Regions from separate parts of the Flavonifractor sp. An52 genome, predicted to be linked through region 2. Evidence: predicted binding sites of a transcription regulator. Region 2 holds the regulator's gene; each other region holds the start of a gene.
The links. Region 2 encodes HrcA, which represses chaperone genes, less so after heat shock. Its sites were predicted from a motif close to TGTTAGCACTCNNNNNNNNNGAGTGCTAACA; they were not measured.
Positions count from the first base shown of each region.

Region 1: the regulator HrcA is predicted to act here: its motif matches at 1,905-1,935, upstream of B5G06_RS08200 (co-chaperone GroES).
Region 3: the regulator HrcA is predicted to act here: its motif matches at 1,256-1,286, upstream of clpB (ATP-dependent chaperone ClpB).

Region 1 covers NZ_NFIB01000017.1:19,284-22,546, forward strand. The annotation lists gene B5G06_RS08185 (WG repeat-containing protein) at 1-487, shown strand, start outside; gene B5G06_RS08190 (diacylglycerol/lipid kinase family protein) at 522-1,469, shown strand; gene B5G06_RS08195 (hypothetical protein) at 1,512-1,781, shown strand; gene B5G06_RS08200 (co-chaperone GroES) at 1,984-2,268, shown strand; gene groL (chaperonin GroEL) at 2,484-3,263, shown strand, end outside.
Region 2 covers NZ_NFIB01000022.1:43,919-47,181, reverse strand. The annotation lists gene B5G06_RS09600 (GNAT family N-acetyltransferase) at 1-380, opposite strand, end outside; gene hrcA (heat-inducible transcriptional repressor HrcA) at 606-1,658, shown strand; gene grpE (nucleotide exchange factor GrpE) at 1,675-2,214, shown strand; gene dnaK (molecular chaperone DnaK) at 2,258-3,263, shown strand, end outside.
Region 3 covers NZ_NFIB01000011.1:49,568-52,830, reverse strand. The annotation lists gene B5G06_RS06140 (MATE family efflux transporter) at 1-1,162, opposite strand, end outside; gene clpB (ATP-dependent chaperone ClpB) at 1,372-3,263, shown strand, end outside.

The DNA.
Region 1 (3,263 bases), on a different contig from region 2:
GACCCTGACGGTGGCTGAGGTGCTCAAGCTGGCCGCCACCATGGAGAGCCGCTATAAAGATGACAGCTTCCATACCAGCAGTTCCACCGGACCCTACTGGTACTCCGGCGCGGTGAACTACTGTCTGGCCAGCGGCATCATTCAGAGCGGCACCTTCAGCCAGAAGGACTACCTGCGCCCGGCTACCCGGCGGGAGATCGCCCAGATCTTTGCGGACACCAGCCAGGCCAAGCACATGAAGAACATCAACGATCTGTCCAGGATCAAGGTCTCCGTGCCCGACGTCAAGCCGGGCGATCCTGGCGCGGACGCCATTTACAGCCTCTATGCCAAGGGTGTGCTTACCGGTGTGGACAGCAAGCTGACCTTCAACCCCAAGGGAACGGTGACCCGGGCGGAGGCGGCGGCCATCGTGGCCCGTATGGCACGGGCGGAGCAGCGGCTGACTCTCTGGGGGACCTTTAATCCCAGCGCTTTTGCCGCGTGAGTTGGAGCAGATTGAAAGAGAGAGGAGGGTGCCTGTGCGGCACCTGTTCATAATGAACCCCCATGCGGGGAAGTTTGACCGCAGCCAGGAGATGCTGGAGAAGATACGCCACATTATGGCCGGCCGCCGGGAGGAATGGTCGGCGGTGCGGACAGAGGGACCGGGCCACGCCGTATCGCTGGTAGAGGAAGCCGCCCGTCAGGGGGACGAGCTGCGGGTGTATGCCTGCGGCGGAGACGGTACCCTCAATGAGGTGGTCAACGGAGCCGCGGGACAGGCCCATGTGGCGGTGACCCACTGCCCCATGGGTTCGGGCAATGACTTTCTGCGCATATTCGGCCAGGATGCCGCCCGGTTCTGGCAGCTGGAGCAGCTGCTGGATGGGCCGCAGACCGCCATGGACCTGATTGAATGCAACGGGCGATACTCCCTGAATGTGTGTTCGGTAGGGTTTGACGCCCGCATTGGGTTTGGGGCCGCCGATTTTAAAAAGCTGCCCCTGGTCAGCGGCACGGCGGCCTATCAGATGTCCGCCCTGCGCACCATCATCCGGGGGATTCACCTGCCCTATCAGGTGTCAATCGATGGCGAACCTATGCCCGGCGACCGGTTCACCCTGTTGTGCGCCTGCAATGGCCGGTACTACGGCGGCGGTTTCAATCCAAGTCCCACGGCTATGCCCGACGACGGGATGCTGGACTTCATCGTGATCCCGGCAGTGTCCCGTTTTACGGTCCTGGCACTCATCAAAAAATTTGCCCGGGGGGAGATCGGGGACATCCCGCAGGCCATTCTGCGCCGGGGCCGGACTATGAATGTGCGGTGCGACCGGCTCACCGCGGTCAATGTGGACGGCGAACTGGTGGAGGGGACCGACCTGTCCATCCGACTGTCCGAGCAGAAGGTGCAGTTTTTCTATCCCGCCGGGGCCACATGGCAGGGGGCGCGAGCTTGTAAAGAGAAAGCGTGTATGGTAAAATAGAGATGTACAAATATAGGCCTATCCGTTCAAAAGGAGGATATTATGTACAGAATCGTCAAGTGGACCATGATTATTTTGAGCGCCCTCTATCTTCCCTGCGTCCTTCTGGTCCCATTTTTGACTGCCCTGCGTACGAGTCTGCTGGCGTGGCTGCTCTATGCGATTTTTGTGGCGGTCACTGTCTTTGTGTGCGCCATCAACAGCAAAGCCTGCCGCACGGTGGGGCAGGGCATGGACCTGGACGAAAAGAATAAGGAGATCAGGATTACCCAGGAATTGGAGCGTTCCAAGCATTACTGGAGTCAGATGTGAGAGTGTGGATTAGCACTCCTGCTGTGAGTTTGTGAACAAAACTTGAATTTTTCCAAAACCGACCCCCTTTTTTCAAAAAAGGGGGTTGATTTTTTGCGCGGAGAGAGGTATTATCATACACGTGGTTAGCACTCGCGCAAAATGAGTGCTAACATATTGGATTGGTTAATAAGAAAATGAATCATATAAGGAGGAACCTATTATGAAACTCAAGCCTCTCGCCGACCGTGTGGTCATCAAGCTGGTCGAGGCCGAAGAAAAGACCAAGAGCGGCATCATCCTGACTGGTTCTGCCAAGGAGAAGCCCGAAGTGGCTCAGGTCATCGAGGTGGGCCCCGGCGGCCTGGTGGACGGCAAGGAAGTCACCATGACCGTGAAGGTGGGCGACAAGGTCATCACCAGCAAGTATGCCGGTACTGAGGTGAAGATCGACGGCGAGGAGTACACCATCGTTCGTCAGTCCGATATCCTGGCTATCGTGGAGTAAAGAACGTCCAGGGGGGATTGCATCCCCCCTAGATACGAAACCGCCGCGCCGCAGGCGGCACAGCGGTTTCGATACCCCCCTCGCCTTTGTACACAAAGGCGGTTGCCCGCCGGTGGCGGAGCAAGCATAGGTGTCCTGCGCAGGCGCGTGTCCTGCTCCGGACAAATTTTGATTTTAATTCCGCTCAGGCGGAATTTGCATGGAGGTAATTCATTATGGCTAAGATCATTTGCTACGGTGAGGAAGCCCGTCACGCTCTGGAGCGCGGCGTCAATCAGCTGGCCGATACCGTTAAGATCACCATGGGCCCCAAGGGCCGCAACGTGGTGCTGGACAAGAAGTTCGGCGCTCCCCTGATCACCAACGACGGTGTGACCATCGCTAAGGAGATCGAGCTGGACGATCCCTTTGAGAACATGGGCGCTCAGCTGGTGAAGGAAGTTTCCACCAAGACCAACGACGTGGCCGGCGACGGCACCACCACCGCCACCCTGCTGGCCCAGGCCATCATCCGTGAGGGCCTGAAGAACCTGGCCGCCGGTGCCAACCCCATGGTCATGAAGAAGGGCATCGCCAAGGCTACCGCCACCGCCGTGGAGGCCATCAAGGCCAACTCCAAGAAGGTCAATGGCTCCGACGACATTGCCCGCGTGGGCACCGTGTCTTCCGGCGACGAGACCGTGGGCAAGCTGATTGCCGAGGCCATGGAGAAGGTTTCCAACGACGGCGTTATCACCGTTGAGGAGTCCAAGACCGCTGAGACCTACAGCGAGGTCGTGGAAGGTATGCAGTTCGACCGCGGCTATATCACCCCCTATATGGTCACCGACACCGAGAAGATGGAGGCCGTTCTGGACGACGCCCTCATCCTCATCACCGATAAGAAGATCTCCAACATTCAGGAGCTGCTGCCCATCCTGGAGCAGGTGGTGCAGTCCGGCAAGAAGCTGCTGGTCATCGCCGAGGACGTGGAGGGCGAGGCTCTGTCCACCCTC
Region 2 (3,263 bases):
CGCAGGGCAGCCTTCAGCTTGTGGTTGGAGGTGATCACGATGGTCTTTTGTCCCGCGTCCCGGGCGGCCTGGATCACCGCCTCCATCAGGGCGGTGCCGATGCCCCGCTCTCGGTACTCCTCTTTGACGCCGAACTTCAGTGCCTCGCACACACCGTCGCCCTGAAGCTCCAGCATGACCATGCCCACGATCTCCCGGCCACAGCGGGCCAGCAGCACACGGCCGCCCCCGGCGATAAAGCGGTGCGGATCGGCCAGCATCTCCAGGTCTACCGGCTCCAGCAGGTCATACTCCAGCAGCCAGGGCAGAGAGATGTCCTCCAGATCCTGTTTATAGCGCTCTTCGTAGTCAATGATCTCCACGGGCACCGTTCCGTCCACAGAGACACCCCTCCTGTCTGCAAGTCTTGTTCCTTATTGGATAGAATACCATTGAACCGCCGCCGCGTCAACCGCTCTGATTTGCATTCTGAAGGTCTGTCTGCTATCTTTTCTTCGTTCACATTTAATTTACAACCCTGCCTATTGACTTTTTTCCCGGACGGTGCTACATTATCTTTAGCACTCAGGTAGTATGAGTGCTAAATCAAAAGTGAGGTGGCCGCTATGGATTTAACCGAACGCAAAAAACGAATCCTGCGCGCCATCATCGAAAGTTACATCCAGTCGGCGGAGCCGGTGGGTTCCAAGGCCATTGCCTCTTCCATTGGCATGGAGATCTCTTCCGCCACCATCCGAAACGAGATGGCGGATCTGGAATCTCTGGGACTGCTGGAAAAGCCCCATACCTCCGCCGGACGCATCCCCTCTCCCAAGGGGTATCGGTTCTACGTCAACGAACTGATGGAGGCGCACAAGCTCTCCCTTCAGGAGACCGAGCGCATCAACCAGGCCCTGCGGATGAAGATGCAGGAGCTGGACCGGGTGCTGGACCAGGCCGGCCGGGTGGTGTCTCAGTTGACCAACTACCCCGCCTTTGCGCTGTCCTCCGGCATGAGCCGGGTGACGATCCGCCGGTTTGACCTTCTGATGGTGGAGCACAATGCCTTTATCATCGTGGTAATGACCGACACCAATGTGGTGCGCAACCGGCTGATCCGGCTGCCCTCCGATTTGACGGAGGCTCAGCTGCAGATGCTCAACACCCTGCTCAACGCCACCTTTACCGGCCTGCCTCTGGATGAGATTACGCCGGAGCTGATGCGGGTGGCCCAGCACGCCGCCGGAGAGGCCTACGGGCTCATCTCCCTGGTTGTCTCCTTCGCGATGGAGGTGCTGGAGAGCCTGGAGCAGCGCACCGTCCACACCTCGGGCATCGCCCATCTGCTGGAGCTGCCTGAGTACCGCTCTTTGGAGCGGGCCCAGCCTCTGCTGAGCTACCTCTCCGAGGACGCCGATCCCGCCCGCTTCCCCGTTCCCAAGGACGCCGCCATGAAGATCCTCATCGGCCCGGAAAATGTGGCCGACGCATTGAAGGATACCAGCGTTGTGGTGGCCAGCTATGACATCGGCGACGGAATGCGGGGCGTCATCGGTGTGGTGGGACCCACCCGTATGGATTATGCCAAAATCACCGCCCGCCTTTCCTATCTGGCCGAGGGACTGACCCGGCTGTTCGGGCAGGGCGAGCTGCCGGGCGGCAGCGACGATCTTAAATAGGAGATGAGTGCATCCCATGAGTAAGAAAGAGAAACAGCCCGAAGAGGTCATCCCTGAGGAGCAGACCGCACAGGCCGCCGCCCCCGAGGCTGCGGAGGAAGCCCCCAATCCCCTGCTGGAGGAGCTGGAGGCTCTGAAGCAGAACCTCACCGATCAGGAGGACAAGTTCCTTCGGCTGGCCGCCGAGTACGACAACTACCGCCGCCGCAGCCAGAAGGAAAAGGAGTCGGCCTGGGCCGATTCCAAGGCGGAGACCGCCGCCGCCTTCCTGCCGGTGTACGATAACCTGGAGCGGGCCCTCAAGCAGGACACCGCTGACGAGGCCTATAAGAAGGGCGTGGAGATGACCATGACCCAGCTGAAGGAGGTCCTCTCCAAGCTGGGCATTCAGGAGATCCCCGCCTTGGGCGAGACCTTCGACCCCAACCTGCACAACGCCGTCATGCACGTGGAGGACGAGAACGCCGGAGAGAACACCATTGTAGAGGTGTTCCAGGCCGGTTTCCGCACCGAAGAAAAGGTGATCCGGTTCTCCATGGTCAAGGTGGCCAACTAATTCATGTTAAAAAACAATTTACGATATATTGGAGGAATTGATTATGTCTAAGATCATCGGTATCGACCTCGGTACGACCAACTCTTGTGTTGCTGTTATGGAAGGCGGCGAGGCCGTCGTTATCGCCAACGCGGAAGGCAACCGCACCACCCCCTCTGTGGTGGCCTTCTCCAAGGACGGCGAGCGTATGGTGGGCCAGGTGGCCAAGCGCCAGGCTATCACCAACCCCGACCGCACCATCTCTTCCATCAAGCGTGAGATGGGCTCCAACTACAAGGTGAACATCGACGGCAAGGCCTACACTCCCCAGGAGATCTCCGCCATGATCCTGCAGAAGCTGAAGGCGGACGCCGAGGCCTATCTGGGCCAGCCTGTGACCGAGGCCGTCATCACCGTTCCCGCTTACTTCACCGACGCTCAGCGTCAGGCCACCAAGGACGCCGGCCGCATCGCCGGTCTGGACGTGAAGCGTATCATCAACGAGCCCACCGCCGCGGCTCTGGCCTACGGCGTGGATAAGGAGACCGATCAGAAGATCATGGTCTACGACCTGGGCGGCGGCACCTTCGATGTGTCCGTGCTGGAGGTCGGCGACGGCGTCATCGAGGTGCTGGCTACCGCCGGTAACAACCGTCTGGGCGGCGACGACTTCGACAAGGCCGTCATGGACTGGATGGCCGCTGAGTTCAAGAAGGACTCCGGTATCGACCTGACCGGCGATAAGGTCGCCATGCAGCGCCTGAAGGAGGCTGCCGAGAAGGCCAAGATCGAGCTGTCCGGCGTCACCTCCACCAACATCAACCTGCCCTATATCACCGCTGACGCCACCGGCCCCAAGCACCTGGATCTGACTCTGACCCGGGCCAAGTTCGACCAGCTGACCGCCTCCCTGGTGGAGGCCACCGCCGGCCCCGTCCGTCAGGCCATGAGCGACGCCGGCCTGGGCTCCGGCGACCTTTCCAAGGTGCTGCTGGTGGGCGGCTCCAGCCGTATCCCCGCCGTGCAGGACATGGTCAAGAAGCTGACCGGCAAGGAAGGCTTCAAGGGCA
Region 3 (3,263 bases), on a different contig from region 2:
GACCCAGGGCGGTGGTCTCGTCCACCAGGGGATACTGGATGGCCAGAGGCAGGATCATAGCGGTAAACACCTTGATATAGCCCACTGAGCGGTCAATCAGTTCCGGATTCTGAGTAAAGAGCCGGACAAACACCGGAGACAGGGTGTAGGTCACCACAGTCATCAGGGCACAGAAGGTCAGGCACAGTCCCACAATGGATTTCATGGCCCGCTTGATCCGGGCGGCGTTGCCTGCGCCGTAATTAAAGCTGATTACCGGCTGAGTACCCAAGGTCAGGCCACCCATGGGCATGGTGATGAGAAGCAGATAGCTCTGCACAATGGTGGCGCAGACCACCAGCTTGTCGCCCAACTCTGGGCCGCCGTAGTGCTGGAGCACTGTGTTGAGGACGATGAGCAGCACGCTGTCGGTGGCAATGATCAGGAAGGGGGACAAGCCAAATGTGACAATCCGCATCATGATCTTCCGGTCAAAGCCGCCCCATCGCAGGGGCACCGGCATCTTTTTCCGCAGCAGAGAGCAGAGCACGAAGGCGCAGGAGGCCATCTGGGAGATGACCGTAGCCAGAGCCGCACCCGCCACATCCAACTTTAAAACAAAGATAAAAATGGGGTCCAGCACAATATTGAGCACCGCCCCCAGCATCACTGTGGCCATACCCAGGCCGGAAAAGCCTTGGGCGATCAAAAAGCTGTTCATGCCGGTGGCCATCAGGGCAAAGAAGGTACCGGCGGTGTAGATGGTCAGGTAGGTATCGGCGTAGCCGAAGGTAGCCTGGCTGGCGCCAAACCACTGGAGCAGAAGCCCCTTCATGGCTAGAAACAGTCCCGTCAGTCCCACCGACAACACCAGCAGCATAAAAAAGCTGTTGGACAGCACCCGGCTGGCCTCCTTCCGGTTCCCCTCCCCCATCCGCATGGCCAGAATGGGGGAGCCGCCCAGCCCCACCAGAGAGGCAAAGGAGCTGAGCAGCGTGACGATAGGGCCGCACACACCCACTCCCGCCAGGGCCAGATCCCCGATCTGGGGAATGTTTCCAATGTAAATGCGGTCTACAATGCTATAGAGTACGCTGACCAGCTGGGCCAGCATGGTGGGAATGGCCAGCTTGCACACCAGGCGAAAAACTGGATCATGCCCCAAATCGTTGGTCCGTTTCATCTCGCTCCTCCTTCAGACAGTCCACGGCATTATACCTCTTTTTTCTGCGCTCGTAAAGGGGCTATCCTGTCAAATCACTCCACCTGCCGAAGGTTTTAGCACTCTCTTCATATGAGTGCTAAAAATTCACACTCCGTTCATGATTTTTGTTTTGCAGGGGACTATACTGAGGACAAACAAAAAGCTGCCCCTTGAAAGGAGTGTTTTTTATGAATGCACAGAAATATACCCAGAAGTCTCTGGAGGCCGTCCAGACCGCCCAGAGTCTGGCCACGGAATATGGTAACCAGCAGATCGAGCAGCCTCACCTGCTGCTGGCACTGCTCAGCGACGAGTCCGGCCTGATTCCCCAGCTGTTGGGGAACATGGGTCTCACCGTTCCCTCTTTCACCGCCGCCACCAAGGCGGAGGTGGAAAAACTGCCCCGTGTCTCCGGTTCCGGCCGTGAGCAGGGCAAGATCTATGTGGCTCAGGATGTGGACAAGTGCCTGAATACCGCCGAGTCCATCGCCTCCTCCATGAAGGACGAATATGTCTCGGTGGAGCACCTGCTGCTCTCCCTGATCGACACCGCCAACCGGGAGCTGAAGGAACTCTTCCGTACCTATAACGTCACCAAGGAAGGGGTGCTCCAGGCTCTGACCGCCGTCCGCGGCAATCAGCGGGTCACCTCCGACAACCCGGAGGACACCTACAACGCCCTGAAGAAGTATGGCTCCGATCTGGTAGAGCGGGCCCGGCAGAACAAGCTGGACCCGGTGATCGGCCGTGATGACGAGATCCGCAACGTGATCCGTATTCTGAGCCGCAAGAGCAAAAACAACCCCGTCCTCATCGGTGAACCCGGCGTAGGCAAAACCGCCATCGCCGAGGGCCTGGCCCAGCGAATTGTCAAGGGCGACGTGCCCGGCTCCCTGAAGGACAAGACCATCTTCGCTCTGGATATGGGTTCCCTCATTGCGGGTGCCAAGTACCGGGGCGAGTTTGAGGAGCGGCTGAAGGCCGTCCTCAACGAGGTGAAGAAGTCCGAGGGTCGTATCATCCTCTTCATCGACGAGTTGCACACCATCGTGGGCGCCGGCAAGACCGAGGGCGCCATGGACGCCGGCAACCTGCTGAAACCCATGCTGGCCCGTGGCGAGCTCCACTGCATTGGCGCCACCACCCTCAACGAGTACCGCCAGTATATCGAGAAGGACGCCGCTCTGGAGCGGCGGTTCCAGCCCGTACAGGTCTGCGAGCCTACGGTGGAGGACACCATTGCCATCCTCCGTGGCCTGAAGGAGCGCTATGAGGTGTTCCACGGCGTAAAGATCCAGGACGGCGCCATCATCGCCGCCGCTACCCTGTCCGACCGCTATATCACCGACCGTTTCCTGCCCGATAAGGCCATCGACCTGATCGATGAGGCCTGCGCCATGATCCGCACCGAGATCGACTCCATGCCCACCGAGCTGGACATCATCCAGCGTAAGATCATCCAGCACGAGATCGAGGAGGCCGCCCTGAAGAAGGAGGACGACGCCCTCTCCCGTGAGCACCTGGCCGAGATCCAGAAGGAGCTGGCCGAGATGCGGGATGAGTTCAACGCCAAGAAGGCCCAGTGGGAGAACGAGAAGAATGCCATCGGCAAGGTCCAGAAGCTGCGGGAGGACCTGGAAGCCGCCAACGCCGAGCTGGAGAAGGCTCAGCGGCAGTACGACCTGAACAAGGCCGCCGAACTGCAGTATGGCAGAATCCCCGAGCTGCGCAAGCAGCTGGAGGCGGAGGAGGCCATTGCCAACGAAGGCAAAGCCCGTTCCCTGCTGCGGGATAAGGTCACCGAGGAGGAGATTGCCCGCATCATCGAGCGCTGGACTGGCATCCCCGTAGCCAAGCTGATGGAGGGGGAGCGCGAGAAGCTGCTCCATCTAGAGGACATCCTCCACCAGCGTGTGGTGGGCCAGGACGAGGCAGTTCGTCTGGTGTCCGAGGCCATTCTGCGCAGCCGGGCCGGTATCGCCGACCCCAACCGGCCCATCGGCTCCTTCCTGTTCCTGGGCCCCACCGGCGTGGGCAAGACCGAGCTGGCCAAGACCCTGGCCGAAGCCTTGTTTGACTC